Regions from separate parts of the Streptomyces sp. NPDC049597 genome, predicted to be linked through region 1. Evidence: riboswitches for the same ligand, from Rfam matches in the RefSeq annotation. Region 1 holds a riboswitch; the other holds the start of a gene.

Region 1 (15,742 bases):
CGTGATCTGCGGCAGGAGCTTCTCGTACGCCGCGGCGTCGTACTCGCCCGCCGCGGGGGCGAGCACCGTGGCCGCCGACAGGGCGACCGCGCGGGCCAGGCGGTCGGGCCACGGGAGCCCCTCGACCAGGCCCGACAGCAGGCCGGCCACGGCCGAGTCGCCCGCGCCGGTCGGATTGCCCCGGACCGCCGCGGGCGGGGACGCCTGCCAGATGCCCTCGGAGGTGGCCGCGACCAGGCCCTCGGGGCCGAGCGAGCCGACGACCGCGTGCGCGCCGCGGCGGCGGGCGTCGCGGGTGGCGCGCAGTGGTTCGCGGGAGCCGGTGAGCTGGGCCAGCTCGTCGGCGTTCGGCTTGATCAGGTCGGGGCGGGCGGCGATGCCGCGGCGCAGCGGTTCGCCGCTGGTGTCGAGGAGGACGGGCACGCCTGCGGCACGGGCGCGGCGGACCAGTTCGGCGTAGGCGCCGACATGGATTCCGGGGGGCAGGCTGCCGCAGAGTGCGACCGCGTCGGCCTCGGCGAGGAGGGTTTGGTACGCGGCGAGGAACGCTGACCATTCCTCGGGTGTGACGTTCGGGCCCGGCTCGTTGAGCTGCGTGGTGTCACCGCTCGCGTCGTCGACGACGGCGATGGTGCGGCGGGTGGTGCCCGTGACGGGGACGAACGCGTCGCGCGGGGCGAGCGGCGCGAGCATCTCGCGCAGCACGGCGCCGGTGTGGCCGCCGGCGAAGCCGGTGACGACGGTCTCGTGGCCGAGGGCGCTGAGCACGCGGGCGACGTTGACGCCCTTGCCGCCGGGACGTTCCCTCACCTCGCCGACGCGGTGTGTGGTGTGCGGGGTGAGTGCGGCGATCTTGTACGTGATGTCCAGGGCGGCGTTGAGTGTGACCGTAAGGATCACTCGTCTGCACCCCCGGATAGTGCGCCTGCCGTACTCGTACGGGTCCTGATCATGCCAAACGGAAGGCGGTTGGCCCAAGACCTGGTGACCAACCGCCTTGCCGGGGTTTGCGTAGAAATCACACCACTTGTGGTGCAATCACCCAATCGCCGCGGCGCATCACGCCCGTGAGCGCGAACTCCTCGTCGAGGACGACCAGGTCCGCGTACTTGCCGGGCTCCAGCGAGCCGACCTCGTCGTACACGCCGAGCAGCTTCGCCGGGTTGGCCGAGATGGCGGTCACGACGTCCGCCACCGGGATCCGGTCGACGGTGACGGCCCGCTTGAAGGCCGTGTCCAGAGTGAGCGTGGACCCGGCGATCGAGTCGCCCTCCACGAGCCGCGCGACGCCCTGCTTGACCTCGACCTCCAGCGGTCCGAGCTGGTAGCGGCCGTCGCCGAAGCCCGCCGCGTCCATCGCGTCGGTGATGAACGCGACCCGGTCGGCTCCCGCGCTGCGGAAGGCGAGCTCCAGGGCCGCCGGGTGCAGGTGGGTGCCGTCGTTGATGAGCTCGACGGTGACCCGCTCGTCCTCCAGCAGCGCGGCGATCGGCCCGGGCGCGCGGTGGCCGAGCGCGGGCATGGCGTTGAACAGGTGTGTGGCGACGGTGGCGCCCGCGGCGATCGCCGCACGGGTCTGCTCGTACGTGGCGTCCGTGTGCCCGATCGCCGCGATGACGCCGTGCTCGGCCAGCAGCCGTACGGAGTCGATGCCGCCCGGCAGTTCGGTGGCGAGCGTCATCATCCTGGCGGTGCCGCGCGCCGCGTCGATCAGCTTGCGGACCTCGGCCGGGTCGGGGTCGCGCAGCAGCTCCTCGCTGTGGGCGCCCTTGCGGCAGGGAGAGATGAACGGGCCCTCGAAGTGGATGCCCGCGAGGTCGCCCTGTTCGACGAGTTCGGACAGGAAACCGGCGCGGTGCGCGAGGAAGTCCATGTCGCCGGTGACGGTGGAGGCGACGAGGGTGGTCGTGCCGTGCTGCCGGTGGGTCCGCACGCCCCGCAGCACCTCGTCGACGGTGCCGGAGGTGAAGGAGGCTCCGCCGCCGCCGTGGTTGTGGAGGTCCACGAAGCCGGGGACGATCCAGTGCCCGGACAGGTCGAGCGCGACAGCGTCGCCGGGTGCGGACGCGGCGATCCTCGTGCCCTCGACGGCGATCCGGCCGTTCTCCACGGTCCCGGTCGGCAGCACCACACGGGCTCCGGCGAGAACGGTGCTCGTGGTGCTTCCGGTGCTGGCGGCCATCAGGCGGTTACCTCCGTGGCGAGTAGATCCCAGGCGAGCAGTCCTGCGCCCAGGCAACCGGCGGTGTCCCCGAGGGCCGCCGGGACGATGTCGGGCAGCCGCTGGAACGTGACGCGTTCCTCGACGGCCGCCCGCAGCGGTGTGAACAAGGTTTCCCCCGCCTCGGCGAGGCCGCCACCGATGATCAGCGTGCGGGGGTCCAGCAGGGTGAGCGCGGTGACGAGCCCGTCGGCCAGCGCGTCCACGGCGTCCTGCCAGACCCGCAGGGCGGCCGGGTCCCCGGACTCGACGGCCTTGGCGCAGTCGGCGGCGTCGGCGCCCGGATCGCCGGATGCGGCGGCCCAGGCGCGGGACACGGCGGAGGCGGAGGCGAGGGTCTCCAGACAGCCGCGCCGGCCGCAGCCGCACTCGGGGCCGCCGGGCCGTACGACGACATGGCCGATCTCGCCCGCGCAGCCGTGCGCGCCGGCCTCGATGGCCCCGTCGATGCCGATGGCGCCGGCGATGCCGGTGCCGAGCGGGACGAAGAGGAACCGGTCGGTGCCGCGGCCCGCGCCGATCCTGCCTTCGGCGAGGCCGCCGGTGCGCACGTCGTGGCCGAGGGCGACGGGCACGCCGCCGAGCCGCTCGGCGAGCAGGTCGCGGAGGGGCACGTCGCGCCAGCCCAGGTTGGCGGCGTAGACGGCGATGCCGCGTTCGGCGTCGACGATGCCGGGCACGGCGAGTCCGGCGGCCTCGGCCGGGCGGCCGAGACGCGCCTGTCCGTGGGCGCGGAGGTCGGCGGCGAAGTCGAGGACGGACGCGACGACGGCGTCCGCTCCCCGGGCGCGCCCGGTGGGGCGCCGCGCCTCGTGCAGCAGTGTCCCGTCCGCCCCGACCAGAGCGGCCTTCATGCCGGTGCCGCCCACATCGAGGGCGATGACGTGTCTCACGAAGACAGTGTGGCGCGTGGACCGGGAACAGGTCTAGTCCAGTAGGGGGGATTGTTGTCGCGCCATACAAAACCGCGTGGCGTGACGGGCCAGGTGCGGCGGGCGTTGCGAAAGCGAGACCGGCAGTGGTGTAGACCTCATGAACGGACGTGGAAGAATCGGTGCTCGTCTCGCAGGGCGTCATGGGGGACCTACCGGGGCGAAACGACAACTGACAGCAGAGGGTGGGGGAGTGCCGTGAAGCGGCCCTTCATAGGTCTGACCGCGGCAGTCGCCGCACTCGGCATGACGGTCGCGCTGAGCGGCTGCGGCAACGGATCCGACCACGTCACCCTCGAGCTGGTGGCCGCCGACTACGACCTCGCCGGCGGCCAGAGCAGCAAGACCTACTGGGCCGGCCTCACGGCCGCGTTCGAGGCCGAGAACCCCGGCATCGACGTCGAGGTCCGGATCGAGTCCTGGAACGACGTCGACCGCAAGGTCGCCGAGATGGTCGAGGCCGGAGAGGCCCCCGACATCGCGCAGATCGGCGCCTACGCCGACTACGCGGCCGCCGACAAGCTCTACTCCGCGGACCAGCTGCTCTCCATCCCCGTGCAGTCCAACTTCCTCGGCCCGCTCACCGAGGCGGGTGAACAGAAGCGCACCCAGTACGGACTGCCCTTCGTCGCCTCGACCCGGCTGCTCTTCTACAACAAGGAGCTGTTCGCCGAGGCCGGCGTCGAGGAGGAGCCGAAGACCTGGGCCGACCTGGAGGAGGCCGCCCGGAAGCTGAAGTCCGGCACCGACGCCGCCTACCCCTTCGCCCTGCCGCTCGGCCCCGAGGAGGCCCAGGCCGAGACGATGATGTGGCTGCTCAGCGGCGGCGACGGCTACACGGACCCGGTCGGCTCGTACGCGATCGACTCCCAGCGCAACATCGACACCTTCACATGGCTGAAGGAGCACCTCGTCGAGGAGGGCCTGACCGGTCCGGTCGCGCCCGGAAGGCTCAACCGCAAGGACGCCTTCGCGGCGTTCACGCGGGGAGAGGTCGGCATGCTCAACGGCCATCCCTCCCTCCTGCAGGCCGCCGAGAAGAAGGGCATCGAGGTCGGCACGGTCGCCCTGCCGGGCCGGGACGGTGAGGCCAAGGCATCGATGGGCGTCGCCGACTGGATCATGGGCTTCAAGGAGAACGGGCACCGCAAGGAGATCGGCACGTTCCTCGACTTCGTCTTCGCCGACGAGAACGTCCTGGAATTCGCCGACCAGAACGACCTGCTCCCCGTGACCGTGTCCGCCTCCGAGGCGATGGAGACCGACCCTGCGCACAAGGACCTGAAGGCGTTCCTCCAGGAGCTGCCCGGCTCGGTGCTCCCGCCCGTCGGCAAGACGTCGTGGGCCGCGGTCAGCGAGAGCATCAAGAAGAACATCGGCAAGGCCGTCGAGCCGGGCGGCAGCCCCGCGAGTGTCCTCGGCCGCATCGCCCGCGAGGCGGATGCGGCGGAAGCCGCGGAGTAGCGGGTCGTTCCGTGGGGCGAGTGCGGACGGATGTCCCCACGCGTCCCGTGGGGAAGCGGGGCCCGGTCCCCGCGCGTCCGGTGGGGGCCGAGTGGGGCCGGATGTCCCCGCGCGCCCGTCTGCGGCGATAGGTTGGATCGTATGACCGACGAGCCCACGCTGACCGAGCGTGAGTGCGCCGTCCTAGGGGTGGAGCGACGGTCCTGGGCCGGGCCCGGGGCCAAGGAGCGGGCGATCAGGGAGCAGCTGGGGATGTCCCCGGTGCGCTACTACCAGCTCCTCAACGCCCTCCTCGACGACCCGCGCGCCCTCGCCCACGACCCTGTCACCGTCAACCGGCTTCGCCGTGTGAGGGACGCCAGGAGAAGTCGCCGATAAGGTCGGGTGCATGGGCAGCTCCCCGTACGCACACTCCCTGCCGACGCCGTCGACCCCCGCAGGCCGCGACGGGCTCGCGGCACTGCTGGACCGTCCCGCCGGGGCCGTCGTGGGCCTCGACTTCGACGGCACCCTCGCCGAGATCGTGCCCGACCCCGAGCAGGCGCGTGCCCACCCCGCCGCCGTGCCGGCGCTGGCCGCCCTCGCCCCGAAGGTCGCGTCCGTCGCGGTGATCACGGGCCGGCCCGCCGGGGTCGCCGTGCGCTACGGAGGTTTCGCGGGTGTCGAGGGCCTCGACCACCTGGTGGTCCTCGGGCACTACGGCGCCGAGCGCTGGGACGCCGTCACCGGGACCGTGAACGCGCCCGCGCCGCACCCCGGTGTCGCCGCCGCGCGCGCGGAGCTGCCCGGCTTCCTCGACGGCCACGGCGCCTGGCAGGGCACGTGGATCGAGGAGAAGGGCCGGGCCGTCGCCGTGCACACGCGCCGCGCGCAGGATCCGCAGGGCGCCTACGAGGCCCTGCGCGAACCGCTCGCCGCGCTCGCCTCCCGCCACGGCCTGATCCTGGAGCCGGGCCGCATGGTCCTGGAACTGCGCCCGCCGGGCATGGACAAGGGCGTCGCGCTGGCGGAGTACGTGCGGGAGGTGGGCGCCACGGCCGTGCTCTACGCCGGGGACGACCTGGGCGACCTGCCCGCGTACGGCGCGGTCGAGAAGCTGCGGTCGGACGGGGTGCCGGGCCTGCTGGTGTGCAGCGGCACCGAGGTCCCGGAACTGGCGTCGCGCGCGGACCTGGTGGTGCCGGGGCCGGGCGCGGTGGCGTCGCTGCTGGCGGCGCTGTCGGAACGGGTCTAGCGGGGCGGGTCCGGTGGTGCCCTGCGGGGCTTCCCCTCCCCGCCCCTTCCCGTAACCGGGGGCTCTGCCCCCGGACCCCCGCGCCTCAAACGCCGACGAGGCTGATGTCGCGGAGCGAAATCCAGCCCGTCCGGCGTTTGAGGACACCGCGCGAAGCGCGGTACGGGGTCTGGGGCGAAGCCCCGGTTCGGGAAGGGGCGGGTAGGGGAAAGCCCCGCGCAGCGGCCACGCCCACCGGCGTCACGCGCCCCGCGCCCCCGGTTCTCAGCCTCGCAGCGCGTCCAGCTGGTCCAGGAACCAGCGCCGCGGCGGCAGCGACGTCGCCGCCGACGACAGGCGCTTCGTGCGCTCCGCCCGTTCGGCGTCCGGCATCGTCAGCGCCGCGTGCAGCGCCTCCGCCGTGCCGGTCACGTCGTACGGGTTGACCGTGATCGCGTCCTCGCCCAGGTCCCAGTACGCCCCCGCCTCCCGGGACAGCACCAGCGCGCACCCCGCGTCCGAGACGACCGGGACCTCCTTGGCGACCAGGTTCATGCCGTCCCGGATCGGGTTGACGAGGGCGACGTCGGCCAGCCGGTACGCGGCGAGCGAGCGGGCGAAGTCGTCCTTCACGTGGACGACGACCGGGGTCCAGCCCGCCGTGCCGTACCGCTCGTTGATCTCGGTGGCCAGCCGGGAGACCTCGGCCGTGTAGTCCCGGTAGACCGCGAGGTCCTGCCGCGACGGGTAGGCCAGCGCGATGTGGACGACCCGCTCGCGCCACTCGGGGCGGGTCTCCAGCAGTTCCTCGTACGCCAGCAGACCGCGCACGATGTTCTTGGACAGCTCGGTCCGGTCGACGCGCACGATCGTCCTGCGGCCCTCGCCCACCTGCTCGCGCAGCTGCGCCATCCGTTCCGCCACGTCCGGCCGGTGCGCCCGCTCGCGTAGGAAGTCCGCGTCGGCGCCGAGCCCGTGGACCCCGATCCGCGTCGTTCCGGTGCCGCCGGTGACCCGCTCGCAGCACGCGGTGAACGCGTCCGCCCACCGCCGCGTCAGGAAGCCCAGCCGGTCCGCGCCCAGCATCCCCCGCAGCAGCTCCTCGGCGACGTCGTCCGGCAGCAGCCCGAAGTAGTCGGCGGGCGCCCACGGCGTGTGCGAGAAGTGGCCGATCCGCAGGTCGGGACGCATCTGTCGCAGCATCCCCGGCACCAGCGCGAGGTGGTAGTCCTGCACGAGCACCGCCGCGCCCTCGGCCGCCTCGGCGGCCAGCGCCTCGGCGAAGGCGCGGTTGTAGACCCGGTAGGCGTCCCACTGCCGGCGGAACTCCCGGTCGAAGACCGGCTCCAGCGGCGTCTGGTAGAGCATGTGGTGCACGAACCACAGCACCGAGTTCGCGATGCCGTTGTACGCGTCGGAGTGGACGGCCGGATCGATGTCGAGCATCCTCACGCCCGGCTCGCTCACCCCGCGCCGCACGGCCTCGCGGTCGCCGTCGCCGAGGGCGGCGCACACCCACAGCGACCGCGCGTCGGAGCCGATCGCGGAGAGGCCGGAGACGAGACCGCCTCCGCCGCGGCGGGCCTCCAGCCCGCCCTTGCCGTCCGGTGAGTAGGAGACCGGGCCGCGGTTGGAGGCGACGAGGATCTGAGCAGCGTCGGTGACCATGTGGCGAACCTAGCCCGTCCCGTATTGCCTCAAACGTGCGTGCGGCCGCGGCGCGGGTCAGTGGTCACGTTTCCGGCCACGGGCGGCGGCGACGGCGACCACGCCCGCCGCGGTCAGGCTGAGCGCGACCCCGCCGAGCAGCCACAGCTGCTCGGCGGTCGTACCGGTGCCGGCCGGCTCACCGGTGTGCCGCGGCCCCTCGGCGGCCAGAGCCGGCGCCGTGCCCTGGATCCCGCGCATGACGTCCATGAGGTCGGTGAGGTCCATGAGGTTCATACATAGGAAAGTTAGACAGAACGGACAGAGGTTCCGGCTTATGCCGCGCGACGCGCCGCGTACTCACCGATCTCGCGCATAGGCGGCCGCTCCTCGGTGTCCACCGGGTGGTTCCGCGGCACGAATCCGCGCTCGCCGCGCTCGAACTGGGTGAGCTCGGGCCGCACCAAATGACCCCGGGCCAGCCGCAGTTGCGCCGTGCGGTAGATCGTCGCCGCCATCCGGCCAAGTGCCTGACCGTCCTGGTGGCGATGCCTGCGCGTGCCCACGTCGACCTGGGCGAGCGCGTCGAGCCCCACCAGGTTGAGGGCGTCCACCAGCAGCCCCAGCTCCACTCCGTAACCGACCGGGAACGGCAGTTGCTCCAGCAGGGAACGCCGGGCCGCGTACTCGCCGCCCAGCGGCTGGACGAAACCGGCCAGTTGCGGCCAGTGCAGATTCAACAGCGGCCGCGCCACGAGCTCGGTCACCCGGCCGCCCTGAGCGGGGGCGCCACCGAACGGGCGGTCGTACATCGCCTTGACGAACTGCACCTCGGGGTCGGTCAGCAGCGGCCCGACGATCCCGGCGACGAAGTCCGCGGAGAACTCGCGCAGGTCCGCGTCCACGAAGCACACGATGTCACCGCTGGTCACCAGCAGTGACCGCCACAGCACCTCGCCCTTGCCCGGCACCGCCGGTATGCGCGGCAGGACGGTGTCCCGGTGGACCACCCGCGCGCCCGCCGCGGCCGCCACCTCGGCCGTGCGGTCGCTCGACGCCGAGTCGATCACCACCAGCTCGTCCACCAGCGGAACGGGGCCCGACATCAGCCCGTCGCGTATCGCGGAGACGATCTCCCCGACCGTCTCCTCCTCGTTCAGGGCCGGCAGCACCACGCTGACCGTGGTGTTCTTCTTGGCGGCCAGCAGCCGGCCGAGCGGGCGGTCGGCCACCGACCAGGACCGCCGGGCGAGCCAGCGCTCCACCTCATCCAGCACGTGATCTCCATCTCGCGGATCGGACGACCATCTCAAGCGTCCAGGGGTTCGGTTACAGTCTTGAACAACGCGCAGGACGGCCGCATGTCGGGGTCGCCGCGCCGACAACCGAATACCGCTCATCCAGAGGGGCAGAGGGACACGGCCCGTTGAAGCCCCGGCAACCCTCCAGCCGATCTCTGCGCACATCGCGCGAGGCTCACGGCTAGGGAAGGTGCCAATTCCGTCTCGCGGCGAGATGCGCCGCGGGGAAGATGAGGAGAAAGGGCCTCGCCTCCATGGCTGTGCAGACTGTTGCCACCACCAACGACTCCGCCGGTTCCGCCGGATCCGTCGACCTGGGCCCCGCCTCCGGGCTCTCCTGCCGCGAGTGCGGCGAGCGGTTCGACCTCGGTCCGATCTTCGCGTGCGAGGTCTGTTTCGGGCCGCTCGAAGTCGCGTACGACGTGCCGAGCGGCGACCCCGAAGCCCTGCGCGAGCGCATCGAGTCCGGCCCGGAGAACATCTGGCGCTACGCGCCGCTGCTGCCCGTCCCGGCCGACGTCGCGGACAAGCCGAACCTGAACCCGGGCTGGACCAAGCTCGTCAAGGCCGACAACCTGGCCCGTGAGCTGGGCGTCGAGGCCGGCAAGCTGTTCGTCAAGGACGACTCCGGCAACCCGACGCACTCCTTCAAGGACCGCGTCGTCGCCCAGGCCCTGGAGGCGGCCCGCGCCTTCGGCTTCACCACCCTCTCCTGCTCCTCCACCGGCAACCTCGCGGGCGCGGTCGGCGCCGCCGCGGCCCGCGCCGGCTTCCGCTCCTGCGTGTTCATCCCGCACGACCTGGAGCAGGGCAAGGTCGTCATGGCCGCGGTCTACGGCGGTGAACTGGTCGGCATCGAGGGCAACTACGACGACGTCAACCGCTTCTGCTCCGAGCTCATCGGGGACCCGGCCGGCGAGGGCTGGGGCTTCGTCAACGTCAACCTCCGGCCGTACTACGCCGAGGGCTCCAAGACGCTCGCCTACGAGATCTGCGAGCAGCTCGGCTGGCGGCTGCCCGACCAGATCGTCATCCCGATCGCCTCCGGCTCCCAGCTCACCAAGATCGACAAGGGGCTGCAGGAGCTGATCAAGCTGGGTCTGGTCGAGGACAAGCCCTACAAGATCTTCGGCGCCCAGGCCGAGGGCTGCTCCCCGGTGTCCGTCGCCTTCAAGGCGGGCCACGACGTGGTCAAGCCGCAGAAGCCCGACACCATCGCCAAGTCCCTGGCGATCGGCAACCCGGCCGACGGCCCGTACGTGCTGGACATCTGCCGCCGCACCGGCGGTGCGGTCGAGGACGTCACCGACGAGCAGATCGTGGACGCGATCAAGCTGCTGGCCCGCACGGAGGGCATCTTCACGGAGACCGCCGGCGGCACGACCCTCGGCGTGGCGAAGAAGCTGATCGAGGCCGGCGTCATCGACCCGTCCCTCACCACGGTCGTCGTCAACACGGGTGACGGCCTCAAGACCCTCGACGCGGTGGCGCCCACGACGGGTATGACCGCTGTCATCCGACCCAACCTGGACTCTTTCCGAGAGGCTGGCCTCGCATGAGCGTCAACGTCCGTATCCCCACCATCCTCCGCACGTACACGGGCGGGCAGGCCGAGGTCCCCGCCGAGGGTGCGACCCTGGCCGAGGTCATCGCGGACCTGGAGAAGAACCACACGGGCATCGCGGCCCGCGTCCTGGACGACCAGGGCAAGCTGCGCCGCTTCGTCAACGTGTACGTGAACGACGACGACGTCCGCTTCGAGCAGGGCCTGGAGACGGCGACGCCGGACGGTGCGGGCGTCTCGATCATCCCCGCCGTCGCCGGCGGCTGATCTCCCACGCGTCATCCCGCGTTATCGGTATTGCCCCCTCCGCGAGAGAAGCGGAGGGGGCAATTCTGCATGGTTGAGCGCGGTAGAGTCTGGGAAGCCCCCTCCGCCGGCCGCTCGGCAATGCGTTCTCGTTCCACGAGAATGCGCCAAAGTGAGCGATCGAATTGCGCCGAAAGTGGCACTTTGCCGGGCCCGACTTGCCCCGGAATTCAATGAATTCGCATGGATCGGCCGATCGGTCCTGCGCAGATTTCTCGTCCGATTGACCTGTTGCAGAGGGCAGTTGGGCAGATACATTCAGCCGCGGTCGACGCGTTCCGGCGCACACCCCTCCTGCTGGGGTGAGGTCTGACCCGGGTCCGCGAAGTGCGGTCCTGTGCAAGGGCCAGTAATAGGGGAGTTAGGCATGGCTCAGGGCACCGTCAAGTGGTTCAACGCGGAGAAGGGGTACGGCTTCATCGCGGTCGACGGTGGTGCGGATGTTTTCGTCCACTACAGCGCGATCCAGATGGACGGATACCGCACCCTTGAAGAGGGTCAGCGAGTCGAGTTCGAGATCTCGCAGGGCCAGAAGGGTCCGCAGGCTGACATGGTCAAGCTCGCCGTCTGATCCGATTGATCCAGGCGCGTTCGGCCACCGACGCACTCACGCACGAGGGGCTCGCCTCCCGGTCACCGGGATGCGGGCCCCTCGTGCGTGCGCCGTGGCGGTCGCCGTGAGCGTCAGGCGCTTGCACTCTCAGGGGTCGAGTGCTAATCATTGGCGTTAGCACTCTCCGAGTGAGAGTGACAGAACTTGGATCGGGTCGGTGAGGTCCGCAGGCCGGGTGGGGCAAGGAACCACGCGGCACGCAGACCGTCCGTCGCGGGCGCCGGATGCGATCCGAAGGCAATCCACCCCAGTCCGGGAGGACCACTTCACATGGCCAAGATCATCGCGTTCGACGAGGAGGCACGGCGCGGTCTCGAGCGCGGGATGAACCAGCTCGCCGACGCCGTCAAGGTCACCCTTGGTCCCAAGGGTCGCAACGTCGTCCTCGAGAAGAAGTGGGGCGCCCCCACGATCACCAACGATGGTGTGTCCATCGCCAAGGAGATCGAGCTCGAGGACCCGTACGAGAAGATCGGCGCCGAGCTGGTCAAGGAAGTCGCCAAGAAGACGGACGACGTCGCCGGTGACGGTACGACCACCGCGACCGTTCTCGCCCAGGCGCTCGTCCGCGAGGGTCTGCGCAACGTGGCCGCCGGCGCCAACCCGATGGCCCTCAAGCGCGGCATCGAGAAGGCCGTCGAGGCCGTCTCCGGCGCCCTGCTGGAGCAGGCGAAGGATGTCGAGACCAAGGAGCAGATCGCTTCCACGGCCTCCATCTCCGCCGCCGACACCCAGATCGGTGAGCTCATCGCCGAGGCCATGGACAAGGTCGGCAAGGAAGGCGTCATCACCGTCGAGGAGTCCCAGACCTTCGGTCTGGAGCTGGAGCTCACCGAGGGCATGCGCTTCGACAAGGGCTACATCTCGGCGTACTTCGCCACCGACATGGAGCGTATGGAGGCGTCCCTCGACGACCCGTACATCCTGATCGTCAACTCCAAGGTCGGCAACGTGAAGGACCTCCTTCCGCTGCTGGAGAAGGTCATGCAGTCCGGCAAGCCGCTGCTGATCATCGCCGAGGACGTCGAGGGCGAGGCCCTGTCCACGCTCGTCGTGAACAAGATCCGCGGCACCTTCAAGTCCGTCGCCGTCAAGGCCCCGGGCTTCGGCGACCGCCGCAAGGCCATGCTGAACGACATCGCCATCCTCACGGGCGGCACGGTCATCTCCGAGGAGGTCGGCCTCAAGCTCGAGAACGCCGGCCTGGACCTGCTGGGCCGCGCCCGCAAGGTCGTCATCACCAAGGACGAGACCACGATCGTCGACGGTGCCGGTGACAGCGACCAGGTCGCCGGTCGCGTCAACCAGATCCGCGCCGAGATCGAGAACAGCGACTCGGACTACGACCGCGAGAAGCTCCAGGAGCGCCTCGCGAAGCTGGCCGGCGGCGTGGCCGTCATCAAGGCCGGCGCCGCGACCGAGGTCGAGCTCAAGGAGCGCAAGCACCGCATCGAGGACGCCGTCCGCAACGCGAAGGCGGCCGTCGAGGAGGGCATCGTCGCCGGTGGTGGCGTGGCGCTGCTCCAGGCTTCCTCGGTCTTCGAGAAGCTCGAGCTCCAGGGCGACGAGGCGACCGGCGCCAACGCCGTGAAGCTCGCGCTGGAGGCCCCGCTGAAGCAGATCGCCGTCAACGGTGGTCTCGAGGGCGGCGTCGTCGTCGAGAAGGTGCGCAACCTGGCCGTCGGCCACGGTCTGAACGCCGCGACCGGCGAGTACGTCGACATGATCGCCGAGGGCATCATCGACCCCGCGAAGGTCACCCGTTCCGCCCTGCAGAACGCGGCCTCCATCGCGGCGCTGTTCCTCACCACCGAGGCCGTCATCGCCGACAAGCCGGAGAAGGCCGCCGCGCCTGCCGGTGGCGGCATGCCGGGCGGTGACATGGACTTCTGATCCTTCACGGATCGGCAGTTCGCACGCTGTACGGACCGAGGGCGGCACCCCACTCCCAGGGGTGCCGCCCTCGGGCGTCTCCCGGGGCCGCCCGCGGCCGTCCGTCCTCAGCGCTCGTAGTGGTACCGGCAGGCGGCGACGCGGATCTCGTCCTCGACGACCTTCCGCAGACGGACTACGGGCAAGGTCATGTGTGTGTCGTCTCGGGTGGGCGGGACGCCGCCGCTCTCGCCTCGGCCGCCAGGGCGCGGACGCGGGAGGGTGGGAGCGGCGGAGGTGGGGCCGACCGCGTCCCTCGGCAGTGGGCGCACCTGCCGGACCGCAGGTCCCCCGCCCCGGCCGGACGCCCGCACTCGCCGCATTCCAGGATGCGTACGGGGAGGGGCTTCGGCGGCGGCGCGGGCGGGAGCTTGTCGACCAGCCGGCGGCGGGCGAGGGCGGCCGGGTGGTGGACCGGGGCAGGGAGTCCGGTCGTGAGCGCGTGCAGCACCTGCCGCTCGGTGGCCTCCCGCGCGAACCACTCCTCGACCAGCGGCGCGAGGGTCGTGCAGTCCGCGTGGGACAGCGACATCACCGGGTTCTCCCGCCCGAGGGCGGCGAGCAGGATGTACGCCCGTGAGCGAGTGGGCCGGGGCGGCCGTTCCTCCGGCACGTCGCCCCGCTGGTACGCCGCCCACCACGCGTCGTCCCGCGCGGCACGCGACCACCAGGTGCGCGTCACCCACTGGGAGCTGCCCGACGCCGACGTCACGCATTCCAGGCCGCGCCGCAGATGGCCGGCCGCGATGAGGGAGTTGAGCGCCTTGCCGACCGCCCACTGGCCGTACGGGGTGTACTTGGCCAGCGTCTTCACCGAGATGTCGCTGGTGTCCGGCAGCTTGTCGATGTACGCGGCGATGGCGGCTTCGCGGGGCCGCAGATGCGTGAAGTCGTCGGCGGTACAGGGAGGCTGGCCCGGGACCGTCCGTTTGCCGTAGCCGGGGTTGGCGAGGGGATGCGGGGCAGCACTAAAGTGGCCGTCAGCCATGGATCGAGTCCGTTTCGATCTGGTGGTGAGACCCCCGCAGGTGTTCCCGCACCGGGCGGGGGTCGTCGTTTATCGGAACGCTAGAGCGTGATGACGCTGCGTGGCAAGTCGGTCACCGTGCAGGGTGGGAGGGTGGGTTGAGGCCCATCCACCCATTCCTCTCAAGAGCGCTCGACTCTCGTAACTTGAGCTCCGGGAAACGGGGTTACGCCGTCTTGAGGTTCGTGACGAAGGCGGACCAGGCGGCGGCCGGGAAGACCAGGCGCGGGCCGTCCGGGTTCTTGGAGTCGCGGACGGGAACGATGCCGGGGTGGGCTGTGGCGACCTCCACGCAGTTGCCGCCGCTGCCGTCGCTGTAGCTCGACTTGAGCCAGACTGCCGTCGTCAGGTCGTACTCAGGGCTGCTGGTCTTCATGCGTGTAATCCTCCGCCACTGACTCGATCAGGGCCAAGGATGATTCCGGCGACAGTGCGCTGGCCCTGACGAGATCGTAGGCCAGCTGATGGCGGGTGACCGTGGCCGGACAATCCTCCAACTGGCCAGTGCCCGGGCCCTCCAGATAGGCGAGTGGGGGTGCGTCATGGAAGGTCATCAGCTTGAGAGCGCCGCCCATCGACGCGTGCGCTCCCGCGTCGAAGGTCAGTACCTGCACGATGATGCGATGGCGTCGTGCAAGCCCCGCAACATGTCGCAGGGCCTCTGCCGTCACCGCCTTGTCGCCCACCTGCCGACGTAACACCGCCTCGTCCAATACGGCCCATAACAACGGTCTTGTGGGATCGGTCAGCAGGCGCGCGCGGTCGAGCCTCGCCTCCACCAGATCATCGATGACATCCTCCGTCGCCGTCGGCTGGTATGCCCGGAACACCGCCCGTGCGTACGCCTCCGTCTGCAAGAGGCCAGGAATCAGCAGCGGCGCGTACTCCCTGATCGTCTCCGCCATCGCCTCCGCCTCCGCCGCCTCCGCGAAGTGGTCCGGGTAGCGCGACTTGCCGGACACCTCGCAGTTGCGTGCGAAGAAGTCGTCCGTGTCCAACAGTTCGTCCAGTTGGACCGCGTGCTCGCGGAGGATGCGGCGCGTGCCCGCCTCCATCTGGCCGATGTACGAGCTGCTCACGAACAGCGGGCGGCCCAACTCGTCCTGCGTGAGGCCGGCTTTCATGCGGGCGTGGCGCAGTTCCGCGCCGAGCAGCGCCCTGGGGGACGTGGACGGGTCGAGATCCTTGGGTCCGGGCATGGTGCAACTCCTGGCTCAGCAGGTCGCGTTGTTGGGTCACCGTCTCTTCCCAGGCTAGCGACGCTCGGACACGCTGGGTGAGGAAAGCGAACACTCAGTGGTGGAGGTGCCAGGCATGGGGCAGGTCGTGCGTTCGGGGGAGCGGCTGCGGGCCGCCGAGGAGGTGGTCGCACAGCTCCGGGACGGGCTCGGCGTGGTGTCGGTGACACTGCCGTCGCTGCGGGTCGACCCCGTCTCGCTGGCGAGCGACATGCCGTATCCGCTGGTGGACCTGGGGCGTTGCAACCTCGACACGGCACTGCGGCTGGCCGCCGTCCTGCAGG
Region 2 (15,742 bases), on a different contig from region 1:
TGGGACGGAGCGGGGGAGCGTGTGGTTCCCTCGCGTCGCCCGGCCGGGTCGCCGGATCAGTCGCCGTAGTCGGACATCGCGTCCAGGAGCCGGGCGGATGCGGGAGGCACCACGACCCCGTGGATGAGCGAGTGGTGCACGGGCGCGGGCGCCTTCACCGCGGGGACGACCCAGTGCGGTGCCATGCGCGCGCAGTCACCGCGCAGCTGGTCGAGACTCATCTCGGACTCCCGCGACTCGCGCGCGGCGATGTGCTTGGTCATAGCGGCACCGTACGCACCGGGGACTGACGGAAAAAAGCCCTACTATCGGGTAGTTTCCGCCCAGGGAACGGGTCCGGGACCCGGTAGCGTGGACTGTCACTGCCAACCCGCCCCAGGAGCGCCTCACCGTGCGTATCGCAGTCACCGGCTCCATCGCCACCGATCACCTCATGACCTTCCCCGGCCGCTTCGCCGACCAGTTCGTCGCGGACCAGCTGCACACGGTCTCCCTGTCCTTCCTCGTCGACAACCTCGATGTGCGCAGGGGCGGTGTCGGGGCGAACATCTGCTTCGGCATGGGCCAGCTGGGCACCGGGCCGATCCTGGTCGGCGCGGCCGGCTCGGACTTCGACGAGTACCGCGCCTGGCTCGACCGCCACGGCGTGGACACCGCCTCGGTGCGCATCTCCGAGGTCCTGCACACCGCCCGCTTCGTGTGCACCACGGACGCCGACCACAACCAGATCGGCTCCTTCTACACGGGCGCGATGAGCGAGGCGCGCCAGATCGAGCTCAAGTCCGTGGCCGACCGGGTGGGCGGCCTGGACCTGGTCCTGATCGGCGCGGACGACCCGGAGGCGATGCTGCGCCACACGGAGGAGTGCCGCTCCCGCGCCATCCCGTTCGCCGCGGACTTCTCGCAGCAGATCGCGCGCATGGACGGCGACGAGATCCGGATACTGCTGGACGGTGCCGCGTACCTGTTCTCCAACGAGTACGAGAAGGGCCTCATCGAGTCCAAGACCGGCTGGACCGACGCGGAGATCCTGGCGAGGGTCGGCCACCGCGTCACCACGCTCGGCTCCCGGGGCGTCCGCATCGAGGCGGCGGGCGAGGAGACGATCGAGGTCGGCTGCCCGGAGGAGGACGCCAAGGTCGACCCGACGGGCGTGGGCGACGCGTTCAGGGCCGGCTTCCTGTCGGGCCTGTCGTGGGGTGTGGACCACGAGCGGGCGGCGCAGGTGGGCTGCATGCTGGCGACGCTGGTGATCGAGACGCTGGGCACGCAGGAGTACACGCTGCGGCGCGCGCACTTCATGGAGCGCTTCACCAAGGCGTACGGCGACGAGGCGGCCTCCGAGGTCCACGCCCACCTGTCCTGACCCCCGCGAGGCGCTGCCCACCGGTCCTGACCGCTGGGCGGCGCGCCGACGAGTCGCGCCGCCGCGCAAAGACCTATGCGCGGCGGCGCACCACGTACGCCACCCCCACCTCCGCCTCCCGTTCCCCCACGTACTCCTGGCCCCGCATCCCGCACCACGCCGGGATGTCCAGCCGGGCCGCCTCGTCGTCCGAGAGCACCGTCACCGTCGCGCCGACCGGCACGTCGCCGATCACCTTCGCCAGCTCGATGACCGGGACGGGGCACCTCCTGCCCAGCGCGTCCACGACGAGCGACGCGTGGGAGCCGGACGGCTCCGCCGAGGGCGCCGGCGCGCCGAGCCGCTCGCGGACCGACGACACCACCCCCGGCAGCACCTCCAGGAAGCCGTCCACCTCCTCGGAGGTCGTACCGAGCGGAAGCGACACCCGGACGTTCCCCTCCGACAGCGCTCCCATCGCCCGCAGCACATGGCTCGGCGTCAGCGTGCTGCTGGTGCACGACGAACCGGACGACACCGAGTAGCCCGCACGGTCCAGCTCGTGCAGCACTGTCTCTCCGTCGACATAGAGACAGGAGAAGGTCACCAGATGGGGGAGCCGCCGCACCGGGTCGCCGACCACCTCCACGTCGGGCACGAGCTCCGGCACCCGGGTGCGGATCAGGTCCACCAGGGCCCGCAGGCGTACGGCCTGCTCCGCCGCCTCCGCACGGACCGCGCGCAGCGACGCCGCCGCCGCCACGATCGCCGGGATGTTCTGGAAGCCCGGCGCGCGCCCCGACTCCCGCTCGTCGACGGGACCTTGCGGGGCGAACCGGACACCCTTGCGCACCGCGAGCAGCCCGACCCCCGCCGGACCGCCCCACTTGTGCGCGCTCGCGGCCAGCAGCGACCAGTCGCCCTCCACCGGCCCCCACGGCAGGGACTGCGCCGCGTCCACCAGCAGCGGCACGCCCGCCTCCCGGCAGGCGGCGGCCACCGCGCCGACCGGCTGCTCGGTGCCCACCTCGTGGTTGGCGGACTGGAGACAGGCCAGGGCCGTCCCGGTGCCGAGGGCGGCGGCGAACTCGTCGGCGGACACCGAGCCGAGCCGGTCCACCCCCACCTCCGTCACCGACCCGCCGGCCGACTCCCACGAGGCCGCCGCGTGCAGCACGGCGGAGTGCTCGACGGAGGACACCACGAGGTGGCGGCCGACACGCCGACGCGCGGCGAGCGCGCCCGAGATCCCCGAGTGAAGGGCGTGCGTGCCCGAAGGAGTGAAGACGATCTCGTCCGGGCGGCAGCCGACGGCCTCCGCGGCCGCCTCCCGGGCGGCGTCCAGGAGCAGTCTCGCCCGCCGCCCCTCGCGGTAGAGCCGGGCCGGGTCGGCCCAGCCCTCGTCGAGCGAGGCCTGCAGGGCCTGACGTGCGACGGGGTGCAGGGGAGCGGAGGAAGCGGCATCGAAGTAGGGCACGTCCTCACGCTAACTCCGGACAGGAAAGGGAGCGTCAGATGGGGGTCGGAGCGGTGCATTCCGGGCCTCGGGACCCGGCTTTCCATCCCTTCGGGGTGCCGGACGGCGCGTTGGGCACCCTCCCCGCGCGACCCCAAATGGCGTCCAGTAGGGTTTGGTCCGCATAAACATCCAAACCCCTGCCCGCGTCAGGGCCGGCGACCGACCAGCGAGACGGCCGCAGCCGGTCGCGCGGGCCGAGACTCTCGGGAAGGCGCTACGTGAGTCCCAACGGCTCCGACCTCCCCCGCAGCCAAGGCGCGGGTGGTACCCCCACGTCGCGGCGCCCGATGCGGCGGAAGCTGCCGCAGGTGCTGACTGCGGGCCTGATCCTGGCTACCGCCTCCGGTTGTTCCTACAACTGGGAGGACTTCCCCCGGCTGGGCATGCCCACCCCGGTGACGGAGGAGGCCCCGCGGATCCTCTCCCTCTGGCAGGGCTCGTGGGCGGCAGCGCTCGCCACGGGTGTGCTGGTGTGGGGTCTGATCCTGTGGAGCATGTTCTTCCACCGGCGCAGCCGCACCAAGGTGGAGGTCCCTCCGCAGACCCGGTACAACATGCCCATCGAGGCGCTGTACACCGTGGTCCCGATCATCATCGTTTCGGTGCTCTTCTACTTCACCGCGCGTGACGAGTCGAAGCTGCTCGCCCTCTCGGAAAAGCCCGCCCACACCATCAACGTGGTCGGCTACCAGTGGAGCTGGGGCTTCAACTACATCGAGAACGTCGACGGCGACGCCAAGACCGGAGTCGAGGTCCCCAAGGAACTCGACGCCGTTCCGGACAAGTACCAGGAGAGCTTCCCCGAGGGTGCCGAGGGCGTCTACGACGCCGGCATCCCCGGCACCCGGAACCCGCAGACGGGCAACCCGGGCCCGACGCTGTGGCTCCCCGAGGGAGAGAAGGTCCGGTTCGTCCTGACCTCTCGCGACGTCATCCACTCCTTCTGGGTGGTCCCCTTCCTGTTCAAGCAGGACGTCATCCCCGGCCACACCAACGTCTTCGAGGTCACCCCGAACCGGGAGGGCACCTTCCTGGGCAAGTGCGCCGAGCTCTGCGGCGTGGACCACTCCCGGATGCTCTTCAACGTCAAGGTCGTCTCCCCGGAGCGCTACCAGCAGCACCTGAAGGAGCTTGCCGAGAAGGGGCAGACCGGCTTCATCCCGTCGGGCATTGAGCAGACGGACCCGGCCAGGAATGCGGAGAAGAACCAACTGTGAGCATCCTCAACGAACCCCAGGGTGCCGCCGCGGCAGATGAAGACTCGTACGAGAACGAGCTGCCGGTCCGGCGCAAGCAGCCCGGCAACGTCGTCGTGAAGTGGCTGACGACCACCGACCACAAGACGATCGGCACGCTGTACCTCGTCACCTCGTTCGTCTTCTTCTGCATCGGTGGCCTGATGGCGCTCTTCATGCGCGCCGAACTGGCCCGTCCCGGCACGCAGATCATGTCGAACGAGCAGTTCAACCAGGCGTTCACGATGCACGGCACGATCATGCTGCTGATGTTCGCGACGCCGCTGTTCGCCGGATTCGCGAACTGGATCATGCCGCTGCAGATCGGCGCGCCCGACGTGGCGTTCCCGCGGCTGAACATGTTCGCGTACTGGCTGTACCTCTTCGGCTCGCTGATCGCGGTGGCCGGCTTCCTCACCCCCCAGGGTGCGGCCGACTTCGGCTGGTTCGCCTACTCCCCGCTGTCGGACGCCGTCCGCTCGCCGGGTGTCGGCGCCGACATGTGGATCATGGGTCTGGCCTTCTCCGGTTTCGGCACGATCCTCGGCTCGGTCAACTTCATCACCACGATCATCTGCATGCGCGCCCCCGGCATGACGATGTTCCGGATGCCGATCTTCACCTGGAACGTGCTGCTGACCGGTGTGCTGGTCCTGCTCGCCTTCCCGGTCCTCGCGGCCGCGCTGTTCGCCCTGGAGGCGGACCGCAAGTTCGGATCGCACATCTTCGACGCCTCCAACGGCGGCGCCCTGCTGTGGCAGCACCTCTTCTGGTTCTTCGGCCACCCCGAGGTGTACATCATCGCCCTGCCGTTCTTCGGCATCGTCTCGGAGATCATCCCGGTCTTCTCCCGCAAGCCGATGTTCGGTTACATCGGTCTGGTGGGCGCGACCATCGCGATCGCCGGTCTGTCCGTGACGGTGTGGGCGCACCACATGTACGTCACCGGCGGCGTGCTGTTGCCGTTCTTCTCCTTCATGACATTCCTCATCGCGGTCCCGACCGGTGTGAAGTTCTTCAACTGGATCGGCACGATGTGGAAGGGCTCGCTGTCCTTCGAGACACCGATGCTCTGGACCATCGGCTTCCTGGTCACCTTCACCTTCGGTGGTCTGACCGGCGTCATCCTGGCCTCGCCGCCGATGGACTTCCACGTCTCCGACTCGTACTTCGTCGTCGCGCACTTCCACTACGTCGTCTTCGGCACCGTGGTCTTCGCGATGTTCGCCGGATTCCACTTCTGGTGGCCGAAGTTCACGGGCAAGATGCTCGACGAGCGGCTCGGCAAGATCACGTTCTGGACGCTGTTCATCGGCTTCCACGGCACGTTCCTCGTCCAGCACTGGCTCGGTGCCGAGGGCATGCCGCGTCGTTACGCGGACTACCTCGCCGCCGACGGCTTCACCGCGCTGAACACGATCTCCACGATCAGCTCGTTCCTGCTGGGCCTGTCGATCCTGCCCTTCATGTACAACGTCTGGAAGACGGCGAAGTACGGCAAGCAGATCGAGGTCGACGACCCCTGGGGATACGGCCGCTCGCTGGAGTGGGCCACGTCCTGCCCGCCGCCGCGGCACAACTTCCTCACGCTGCCGCGCATCCGCAGCGAATCCCCCGCGTTCGACCTGCACCACCCTGAGATCGCGGCTCTCGACCAGCTCGAGCACGGTGGCGTCCCGGCCGGCGTGACGAAGGAGGCGAGCAAGTGAAGATCCAGGGCAAGATGTTCCTCTGGCTGAGCGTCTTCATCCTGGCCATGGCCGTGCTGTACGGCGTGTGGTCGAAGGAGCCGGCCGGAACCACCGCGCTCTTCCTGGCCTTCGGCCTGAGCGTCATGATCGGCTACTACCTGGCCTTCACGGCCCGGCGGGTGGACGCCATGGCCCAGGACAACAAGGAAGCCGATGTGGCGGACGAGGCCGGCGAGGTGGGCTTCTTCTCCCCGCACAGCTGGCAGCCGCTCTCGCTGGCGATCGGCGGTGCGCTCGCCTTCCTCGGCGTCGCCATCGGCTGGTGGCTCCTGTACTTCTCCCTGCCGCTGATCCTGATCGGCATCTTCGGCTGGGTGTTCGAGTACTACCGCGGCGAGAACCAGAACCAGTAGCGCCGCGTCAAGCGCGACACGTCGGGCCCGGATCCCCTTCACTCCAAAGGAGGCGGATCCGGGCCCCTCGTTTGGAGTCATCCAGCGCGCCGCCGGTGACAAGCGTTCATAGCGTGTGCTCATGAACCACACGCCGCACTTCCGCACCGTTCTCAGCTGCACTCTGGTGGTCGTGACCCTCGGAGTGGTCGCGACCGCGTGCGGTGAGCCCGACGGCCACCCCCTCGCCGCCCAGCCCTACGACGCGGCGCGGCAGGTCAGCTTCAACGCCGATGCCGGGGACCACAAGGTGGACCCCGACAAGCCCCTCGAGGTCACCACCAAGAGCAGCGCCGGCCGCATCACCGACGTCACCGTCACCGACGACGCCGGGCGCTACCTCGCCGGCGAACTCTCCGCCGACGGCCTGCGCTGGCGCTCCACCGCACCGCTCGCCGCCGGCGCCCGCTACACGATGCGGGTGGCCACGGAGGACGAGGACGGCGCGCCCGGCCGGCGCGTGCTCACCTTCGAGACGAAGCCCGCCAAACGCTTCCTGACCGCCGAGTTCGGCCCGAAGACGGGCACGTACGGCGTGGGCCAGCCGGTCACCGCCAAGCTCAGCACGGCCGTCAAGGGCAACCAGGCGAGGCGGGTCGTCGAACGCGCCCTGAAGGTCAGCTCCAAGCCGGCCGTGGAGGGCTCCTGGTACTGGGTGGACGACAAGACGCTCCACTACCGCCCGAAGGAGTACTGGCCCACAGGGACGGTCGTCAACGCGACCAGCAACCTCGCGGGGGTGAAGGTCGAGAACAAGCTCTACGGCGGCCGCTCGGCGCCGGTGAGGCTCACCATCGGCGACCGCATCGAGGCCATAACCGACGCCGCATCGCACTCCATGGTGGTCAAGCGCAACGGAGAAGTGATCAACACCATTCCGGTGACCACCGGGAAGCCCGGCTTCGCCACGCGCAACGGCATCAAGGTCGTGCTCGGCAAGGAGTCGTTCGTCCGGATGCGCAGCACCACCATCGGCATCGCCGAGGGCAGCTCGGAGTCGTACGACCTGCCCGTCTACTGGGCGACCCGCGTCACGTGGAGCGGCGAATACGTCCACGCGGCGCCCTGGTCGGTCGGATCACAGGGCTTCGCCAACGTCAGCCACGGCTGCACCGGGATGTCCACGGCCAATGCCGCCTGGTTCTTCAACACGGTCCGGGAGGGCGACATCGTCGAGGTCGTCAACAGCTACGGCGACATAATGGACACGTTCGGGAACGGTTTCGGCGACTGGAACCTGTCCTGGGACAAGTGGCGCGCGGGCAGCGCCCTGACCGGCGGCACGCCCCAGGAGACCGGCAGCGCCGCCGTCGCCGCCCGCCTCAGGCCCGCCGTCTGAGGCCCGGTTCCCCCTGGCTGTGCCGCAGGGAGCCCCACGGGGCACCTGAGACGGCGTCGACGGCCCGGGGCTCAGGCGGCGTGGTGGGAGAGCCGGCGGCGCAGCAGCGACGCCAGCGCCTCGGCGAACTCCACCGGCTCCACCGGGAGGGTCACCGCCGCCTCCGCGCGGCTCCAGGTCGCCAGCCAGGCGTCCTGCGGGCGGCCGATGAGCAGCAGCACGGGCGGGCAGTCGAAGATCTCGTCCTTGATCTGCCGGCACACGCCCATGCCGCCCGCGGGAACGGTCTCGCCGTCCAGCACGCACACGTCGATGCCGCCCTCGTCGAGCGCCTTGAGCACGGCGGGCAGGGTCGCGCACTCCACGAACCGCACCGGCGGGACGTCGGCGGCCGGCCTGCGACCCGTTGCCAGCCTGACCTGCTCGCGCGTATTGGCATCGTCGCTGTAGACCAGGACCGTGGCGCTCGACTGCATGGTTCCTCCGCCTCGTACGAACAGAGCTTGTGGCGCGGATGCTACTCCTCCCGACTGGCTGTCAACACCGGTTCGGACATGGCTTCGATGGGCCGTTCGGGCTGGGCACGTGCTGCTGACACACCGAACGGCACCCCCCGGAGTGAGGGCGGGATAAGCGACCGACATAATGTCGGCGTGGCGACAGCAACGACAGTAGAAACCGGGCACGCGCACCCGTCGGTCAATCGGCCGAACCTCACCAGCGTCGGAACCATCATCTGGCTGAGTTCCGAGCTGATGTTCTTCGCGGCCCTCTTCGCGATGTACTTCACCCTGCGATCGGTGACGGGTGCCGAGTTCTGGGCAGAGAAAGCCGATGCGCTGAACTTCCCGTTCTCGGCGACGAACACCACGATCCTGGTGCTCTCCTCCCTCACGTGCCAGCTCGGCGTCTTCGCCGCCGAGCGCGGCGACGTGAAGAAGCTGCGCACCTGGTTCGTGATCACCTTCGTGATGGGTGCGATCTTCATCGGCGGTCAGGTCTTCGAGTACACCGAGCTGGTCAAGCACGAGGGGCTCTCCCTCTCGTCCGACCCGTACGGCTCCGTGTTCTACCTGACCACCGGCTTCCACGGCCTCCACGTGACGGGCGGTCTCATCGCCTTCCTGCTGGTTCTCGGCAGGACGTACGCGGCCAGGAGATTCACCCACGAGCAGGCAACCGCCGCCATCGTCGTGTCCTACTACTGGCACTTCGTCGATGTCGTCTGGATCGGCCTCTTCGCCACGATCTACATGATCAAGTAATCGGCGCGGGCGGCACGCTCCGAGCGGAAGCCGCCTGAAGCAGACATAGTCCAGAAGCATCGACGCAGAAGATCCTGACACCGGGGTAATCCGTGAAAAAGCTCTCCGCACGACGACGCCATCCGCTGGCGGCGGTCGTCGTCCTACTCCTCGCGCTGGCGGCCACTGGGGGGCTGTACGCCGCGTTCGCACCCGCGGACAAGGCGCAGGCCGATGTAACCGCCCAGTCCCTCGCCATCAAGGAGGGCCAGAAGCTCTACACCGTCGGCTGCGCCAGCTGCCACGGAACCGGCGGTCAGGGCACCTCCGACGGCCCCTCCCTGGTCGGCGTGGGCTCCGCCGCTGTCGACTTCCAGGTCGGCACCGGACGCATGCCCGCCCAGCAGCCCGGCGCGCAGGTGCCGGAGAAGAAGGTCATCTACACCCAGAAGGAGATCGACCAGCTCGCTGCGTACGTCGCCTCCCTGGGGGCCGGCCCGATCACGCCGACCGAGAAGGACTACAGCCCTGAGGGCGCGAACATCGCCGAGGGTGGCGAGCTGTTCCGCACCAACTGCGCGCAGTGCCACAACTTCACCGGTGAGGGCGGTGCCCTGACCAACGGCAAGTACGCCCCGAGCCTCGAAGGCGTCAGCGCGAAGCATCTCTACGAGGCCATGCAGACCGGCCCGCAGAACATGCCGTCCTTCCCCGACACCACGATGCCCCAGCAGCAGAAGCGGGACATCATCGCGTACGTCAACTCCGTGAACGGTGACGAGACCCCGACCCCCGGCGGCTTCGCCCTCGGTGGCCTCGGCCCCGTGAGCGAGGGTCTGTTCGGATGGATCTTCGGTCTGGGTTCGCTGATCGCTGTTGCCGTCTGGGTTGCGGCCCACACCGCTAAGGCCAAGAAGTCATGAGTAGCCAAGAGAATTCAGAAGAGAACCTGCCGACAGAGCAGGGCACCGCGCACGACGCGGCTCACGGTGGCGGCACGGCCGTCGCGCAGCGTGACGAGGACCCGTTCGCCGACCCGGGACTGCCGGCCCACAAGCCGCGCGTCCAGGACATCGACGAGCGTGCGGCCAAGCGCTCCGAGCGCACCGTCGCCTTGCTGTTCACGCTGTCGATGCTCGCCACGATCGGCTTCATCGCCTCGTTCGTGATCTTCGACGTCAAGAAGATCGTCTACATCTGGCCGCTCGGTCACATCAGCGCGCTGAACTTCTCGCTGGGACTGACGCTGGGTCTCGCACTCTTCTGCATCGGCGCCGGTGCCGTCCACTGGGCGCGCACCCTGATGTCCGACGTCGAGGTCGCCGACGACCGGCACGCCATCGAGGCCGCGCCCGAGGTCAAGGCCAAGGTCCTGTCGGACTTCGCCGACGGTGCGCGTGAGTCCGCTATCGGCCGCCGCAAGCTGATCCGCAACACCATGTTCGGCGCGCTGGCCATGGTGCCGCTCTCCGGTGTGGTGCTGCTGCGCGAGCTCGGCCCGCTGCCGGAGGACAAGCTCCGCCACACGCTGTGGGCCAAGGGCAAGACGCTCATCAACATGAACACGAACGAGCCGCTGCGTCCCGAGGACGTCGCGGTCGGGTCGCTGACCTTCGCCATGCCCGAGGGCCTGGAGGAGAGCGACCACGAGTTCAACACCGAGATCGCCAAGGCCGCCCTGATGATCGTCCGCATCCAGCCGGAGGACATCAAGGACAAGCGCCAGCTCGAGTGGTCGCACGACGGCATCGTGGCCTACTCGAAGATCTGCACCCACGTCGGCTGCCCGATCAGCCTGTACGAGCAGCAGACGCACCACGTCCTCTGCCCGTGCCACCAGTCCACCTTCGACCTCTCCGACGGCGCCCGCGTCATCTTCGGTCCGGCCGGTCACCCGCTTCCGCAGCTGCGGATCGGTGTGAACGCCGAGGGCAACCTCGAGGCGCTCGGCGACTTCGATGAGCCTGTCGGTCCTGCCTTCTGGGAGCGCGGATGAGTACACAGACGGATACGCGGAAGAAGGCGCCCGCCGGCGAGCGGGTGGCCGACTGGGCGGACGGCCGGCTCGGGATCTACTCCCTGGCCAAGGCCAACATGCGGAAGATCTTCCCGGACCACTGGTCCTTCATGCTGGGTGAGATCGCGCTCTACAGCTTCATCATCATCATCCTCACGGGTGTGTACCTGACGCTGTTCTTCCACCCGAGCATGAACGAGATCGAGTACCACGGCTCGTACGTGCCGATGCAGGGCATCCGCATGACCGAGGCGTACGCCTCGACCCTGGACATCAGCTTCGACGTCCGCGGTGGTCTGCTCATCCGGCAGATCCACCACTGGGCCGCGCTGATCTTCCTCGCCGCCATGTTCGTGCACATGATGCGCGTGTTCTTCACCGGCGCGTTCCGCAAGCCGCGTGAGATCAACTGGCTGTTCGGCTTCCTGCTGTTCGTCCTCGGCATGTTCACCGGCTTCACCGGTTACTCGCTCCCGGACGACCTGCTCTCCGGCACCGGTGTCCGCTTCACGCAGGGCGCGATCCTGTCGATGCCGATCGTCGGCACCTACATCTCGATGTTCCTGTTCGGCGGCGAGTTCCCCGGCCACGACATGGTGGCCCGGTTCTACTCGATCCACATCCTGCTGCTGCCGGGCATCATGCTCGGCCTCGTGGTGGCGCACCTGATCCTGGTCTTCTACCACAAGCACACGCAGTTCGCGGGCCCCGGCCGCACGAACAAGAACGTCGTCGGCATGCCCCTGCTGCCGGTGTACATGGCCAAGGCCGGAGGCTTCTTCTTCCTGGTCTTCGGTGTCATCGCGATCATCGCCGGCCTGTTCACCATCAACCCGGTGTGGGCCCTCGGCCCGTACCGCCCGGACCAGGTGTCCACCGGCGCCCAGCCCGACTGGTACATGGGCTTCGCCGAGGGTCTGATCCGTGTGATGCCGGGCTGGGAGATCAACCTGTGGGGTCACACGCTCGTCCTGGGCGTCTTCATCCCGCTGGTCCTCTTCGGTGTGGTCCTCGCGGCGCTGGCCGTCTACCCGTTCATCGAGTCCTGGATCACCGGCGACAAGCGCGAGCACCACATCCTGGACCGCCCGCGCAACGCGCCGACCCGTACCGCCCTGGGCGTCGCCTGGGTCACCGGCTACGTGATCATGCTGCTCGGCGGTGGAAACGACATCTTCGCCACGCACTTCCACCTGTCGATCAACTCGATCACCTGGTTCGTGCGGATCACCTACTTCGTCGGACCGGTTCTCGCCTTCGTCATCACGAAGCGGATCTGCCTGGGTCTGCAGCGGCGTGACAAGGAGAAGGTGCTGCACGGGCGCGAGTCCGGCATCATCAAGCGCCTGCCGCACGGTGAGTTCGTCGAGATCCACGAGCCGCTGTCGCAGGCCGACCGGTACAAGCTGACCGCGCACGAGCAGTACAAGCCCGCCGAGATCGGCCCGACGGTCGACGAGCACGGGGTGCGCCGCAAGGTCGGCCGTATGGAGAAGCTGCGCGTCAAGCTCAGCAAGGGCTACTACGGCGGCGACAACCAGGTCGCCAAGCCCACGGTCGACGAGTACAAGGAGATCACCAGCGGCCACGGCCACCACTGATCACCTTCCCCCAGGGCTTCGCCCTGGGGGACCCCGGAAGATCGCCACAGCGAGGGCCCCGTCCATCGAATGGACGGGGCCCTTCGCCGTGCCGCGAGGCTGGATAGGGTGGGAGCCATCCTTATCGGCTTGTGGACCCAGGAGTGGACCATGAACGTTGTGACCCCGGTTGGCGGCGACAGCGTGGCGGCCCTCTCCTGGCCGAGCGTGCTGAACGCCCTCCTCGACAACCGTGACCAGAGCGCGGACGCCACCGCGTGGGCCATGGACCGGATCCTCAGCGGCGAGGCCACCGACGCGCAGATCGCCGGTTTCGCGGTGGCCCTGCGCGCCAAGGGCGAGACGGTCGAGGAGATCTCGGGCCTCGTACGGACCATGTACGAGCACGCCAACCTCATCGAGGTCCCCGGCCCCAGCGTCGACATCGTCGGCACCGGCGGCGACGGCGCGAAGACGGTCAACATCTCCACCATGTCCGCGATCGTCGTCGCGGGTACGGGCGCGAAGGTGGTCAAGCACGGCAACCGGGCCGCCTCGTCGGCGAGCGGGGCCTCCGACGTCCTGGAGAAGCTCGGCGTCAACCTCGAGCTGACTCCGCAGCGCGTGGCCGAGGTCGCCGAGGAGGCCGGGATCACCTTCTGCTTCGCGGTGAAGTTCCACCCGGCCCTGCGTCATGTCGCCATGGCCCGCAAGGAACTCGGCATCCGCACCGTCTTCAACTTCCTCGGCCCGCTCACCAACCCCGCCAAGGTCAGGGCACAGGCCACCGGCGTCGCCGACGCCCGGATGGCGCCCATCGTCGCCGGCGTCCTCGCCGAGCGCGGTTCCTCCGCGCTGGTCTTCCGCGGCGACGACGGGCTGGACGAGCTGACGACCACCGCCACGTCACGGGTGTGGGTGGTGCGCGACGGCACGGTCCGCGAGGAGGCGTTCGACCCCCGGGACGTCGGTATCGACCTGGTGCCCGTGGAGGCCCTGCGCGGCGCCGACGCCTCGTACAACGCCGACGTGGCGCGCCGGCTGCTCAGCGGCGAGACCGGCCCCGTGCGGGACGCGGTCCTGCTCAACTCCGCGGCCGCGCTGGCGGCGCTGGAGCCGTCCGACGGCACGCTGAACGAACAGCTGGCGGCCGGCATCGCGCGGGCGGCGCAGTCGATCGACTCGGGCGCGGCGCGGGCGGCGCTGGAGCGCTGGGTGACGGCGAGCAACGCGTGACGTCCGGCGGCACGACGCACCGCGGGTGAGTCCGACGAGGGCGCGGTCCACTATGCGGACCGCGCCCTTGCGCCGTGAGAGACGTATGGCAGGATGCTCTCCAAGGTCATGAGTGACAGCGACTACGGCCCCGGCCCGCTGTCCGGCAACCCTCCGTCCGTGGCGGGGTGCCCCGGGTGAAGACCAGGCCGCAGGCAGCGAGGTCTGTGGCAAGCGCGGACCCCTTCCAGCTCTGGGGTCCTGGTCCTCGAGGAGCTGTCTCGTGAGCAAGCGAATGCGATAGGGCGTTTCCGCCCCTTCTTCACCACACCTCCGTGCGGGATGTCCGTGCGTCGAGGTCTTTCCCCGTACGCCGTCGCACAGCCGTGCTGTCGCGCCGTCACGGGGCCTGTCGAAGCCAACTCGCCTTTTCCTGCCGGGAGATACCGTCATGTCCGCACGCCCTGTCGCCGCCACCGCCGCCCCCGCCGCCGACTCCGACCCCTGCTGCGTGGCGCCGCTGCCCGTCCTCGGCCGGGACGTCACCGTCCCGCTCGTGACGGGCGGCGAGGTGACGTACGCCGCCCTCGACTACGCGGCGAGCGCCCCGGCGCTGCAGCGCGTGTGGGACGACGTCGCCGCGTACGCCCCCTACTACGGCAGCGTGCACCGGGGCGCCGGCTACCTCTCGCAGCTGTCCACCGACCTGTTCGAGGCCAGCCGGGCCACCGTCCACTCCTTCCTCGACTGCCGGGACGGCGACCAGGTCGTCTTCACGCGCTCCACCACGGATTCGCTGAACCTGCTCGCCGCCGCGCTCCCCGCCGGCTGCCAGGTCTTCGTCTTCGAGACCGAGCACCACGCGTCGCTGCTGCCGTGGGGGGCCACCGACGCCGCAGGGCGCAGCGGGAGTGATGCCCGCGTGACGTACCTGAACGCGCCGCGCACCCCGCAGGAGGCGGTGCGGACGCTGGAGCACGCGCTCGCCGAGCGCGACCCCCACGGTCCGGCGCTGGTGTGCGTGACCGGCGCGTCGAACGTGACCGGTGAGCTGTGGCCCGTGAGGGAACTCGCCGCCGCCGCCCATGCGCACGGTGCGCGCATCGTGCTGGACGCCGCGCAGCTCGCGCCCCATCACCCGGTGTCGGTACGGGAGTTGGACGTCGACTGGGTCGCCTTCTCGGGGCACAAGCTGTACGCGCCGTTCGGTTCGGGCGTGCTCGCCGGCCGCGCGGACTGGCTCCAGGACGCGGAGCCGTACCTGGCGGGCGGCGGCGCGTCGCGGAAGGTGGGGCGGCGCACGGACGGCGGCGTGGACGTCGAGTGGCACACGACGGCCGCGCGCCACGAGGCCGGTTCGCCGAACGTGATCGGCGTCTACTCGATCGCGTCCGCCTGCAAGGCGCTCACCGAGGCCGGGTTCGAGACGCTGGTCGAGCGCGAGCAGCACCTGATCGCGAAGGTGCGCGAGGGTCTGGCCCAGGTGCCGGAGGTACGTGTCCTGTCGCTCTTCGGCGACGAAGCGCCGCGCGTCGGCGTCATCTCCTTCGTGGTGGACGGCTGGAACAGCTCGCACTTCGCCGCGGCGCTGTCGGCGGAGTACGGGATCGGCGTCAGGGACGGCCTCTTCTGCGCCCACCCGCTGGTGCGCACGCTGGTCGGCAGCGACCCGCAGGAGGTCGGCGAGTGCGGTGCGCCGGAGGCGGAGCCGGGGGTCGCCCCGGCCGAAGACGGGGGCCGGTCCCTGAACGCGATCCGTGTGAGCTTCGGCGCGGGCACGCCGGACGAGCACGTGGAGCGCTTCGTGGGGGCGGTGCGGGAGCTGGTGCGCGAGGGCGCGAAGTGGACGTACCACACGGAGGACGGCCGCTGCGTCCCCGCGGTCTGAGCCCTGAGGCGTCGTGTCCCCGGGGCCCTGGGCCCCGTCGCGGGGCGGTGCGGCCGGCGGTCACCGGTCCGCCGCCCACTCCAGGCCCCTGCCCGCAGGGGCCCGAGGTCGTGGTCACGAACCGGGCCGGGGCCCGGGAAGCCGGAGACGCCGCGCTCACGGGCCCGGCCCGGGAAGCCTCCTGGCCGAGCCCCGGGCACGCCTCACGGGCCCGGCC

Evidence for each region. Region 1 has a riboswitch for S-adenosylmethionine ahead of thrC (threonine synthase). Riboswitches for the same ligand answer to the same signal wherever they lie in the genome.
Region 2: another riboswitch for S-adenosylmethionine. It lies ahead of AB0K02_RS00345 (aminotransferase class V-fold PLP-dependent enzyme); the one in region 1 lies ahead of thrC (threonine synthase).

Annotation. Positions count from the first base shown of each region.
Region 1 covers NZ_JBFAOY010000020.1:24,466-40,207, reverse strand. Annotated here, with positions in the region: gene AB0K02_RS22205 (1-phosphofructokinase family hexose kinase) at 1-900, opposite strand, end outside; gene nagA (N-acetylglucosamine-6-phosphate deacetylase) at 1,019-2,182, opposite strand; gene AB0K02_RS22195 (ROK family protein) at 2,182-3,114, opposite strand; gene AB0K02_RS22190 (extracellular solute-binding protein) at 3,400-4,617, shown strand; gene AB0K02_RS22185 (DUF3263 domain-containing protein) at 4,759-4,995, shown strand; gene otsB (trehalose-phosphatase) at 5,006-5,851, shown strand; gene AB0K02_RS22175 (trehalose-6-phosphate synthase) at 6,116-7,498, opposite strand; gene AB0K02_RS22170 (hypothetical protein) at 7,556-7,774, opposite strand; gene AB0K02_RS22165 (glucosyl-3-phosphoglycerate synthase) at 7,813-8,754, opposite strand; SAM riboswitch class I at 8,871-9,015, shown strand; gene thrC (threonine synthase) at 9,033-10,337, shown strand; gene AB0K02_RS22155 (MoaD/ThiS family protein) at 10,334-10,609, shown strand; gene AB0K02_RS22150 (cold-shock protein) at 11,016-11,219, shown strand; gene groL (chaperonin GroEL) at 11,532-13,154, shown strand; gene AB0K02_RS22140 (hypothetical protein) at 13,342-14,181, opposite strand; gene AB0K02_RS22135 (DUF397 domain-containing protein) at 14,387-14,596, opposite strand; gene AB0K02_RS22130 (helix-turn-helix transcriptional regulator) at 14,577-15,419, opposite strand; gene AB0K02_RS22125 (hypothetical protein) at 15,535-15,742, shown strand, end outside.
Region 2 covers NZ_JBFAOY010000001.1:74,417-90,158, reverse strand. Annotated here, with positions in the region: gene AB0K02_RS00410 (hypothetical protein) at 57-263, opposite strand; gene AB0K02_RS00405 (carbohydrate kinase family protein) at 392-1,366, shown strand; gene AB0K02_RS00400 (aminotransferase class V-fold PLP-dependent enzyme) at 1,440-2,822, opposite strand; gene coxB (cytochrome c oxidase subunit II) at 3,152-4,081, shown strand; gene ctaD (cytochrome c oxidase subunit I) at 4,078-5,808, shown strand; gene AB0K02_RS00385 (cytochrome c oxidase subunit 4) at 5,805-6,203, shown strand; gene AB0K02_RS00380 (Ig-like domain-containing protein) at 6,325-7,581, shown strand; gene AB0K02_RS00375 (hypothetical protein) at 7,653-8,057, opposite strand; gene AB0K02_RS00370 (heme-copper oxidase subunit III) at 8,235-8,846, shown strand; gene AB0K02_RS00365 (c-type cytochrome) at 8,939-9,748, shown strand; gene AB0K02_RS00360 (Rieske 2Fe-2S domain-containing protein) at 9,745-10,821, shown strand; gene AB0K02_RS00355 (cytochrome bc complex cytochrome b subunit) at 10,818-12,443, shown strand; gene trpD (anthranilate phosphoribosyltransferase) at 12,594-13,658, shown strand; SAM riboswitch class IV at 13,763-13,880, shown strand; gene AB0K02_RS00345 (aminotransferase class V-fold PLP-dependent enzyme) at 14,089-15,525, shown strand.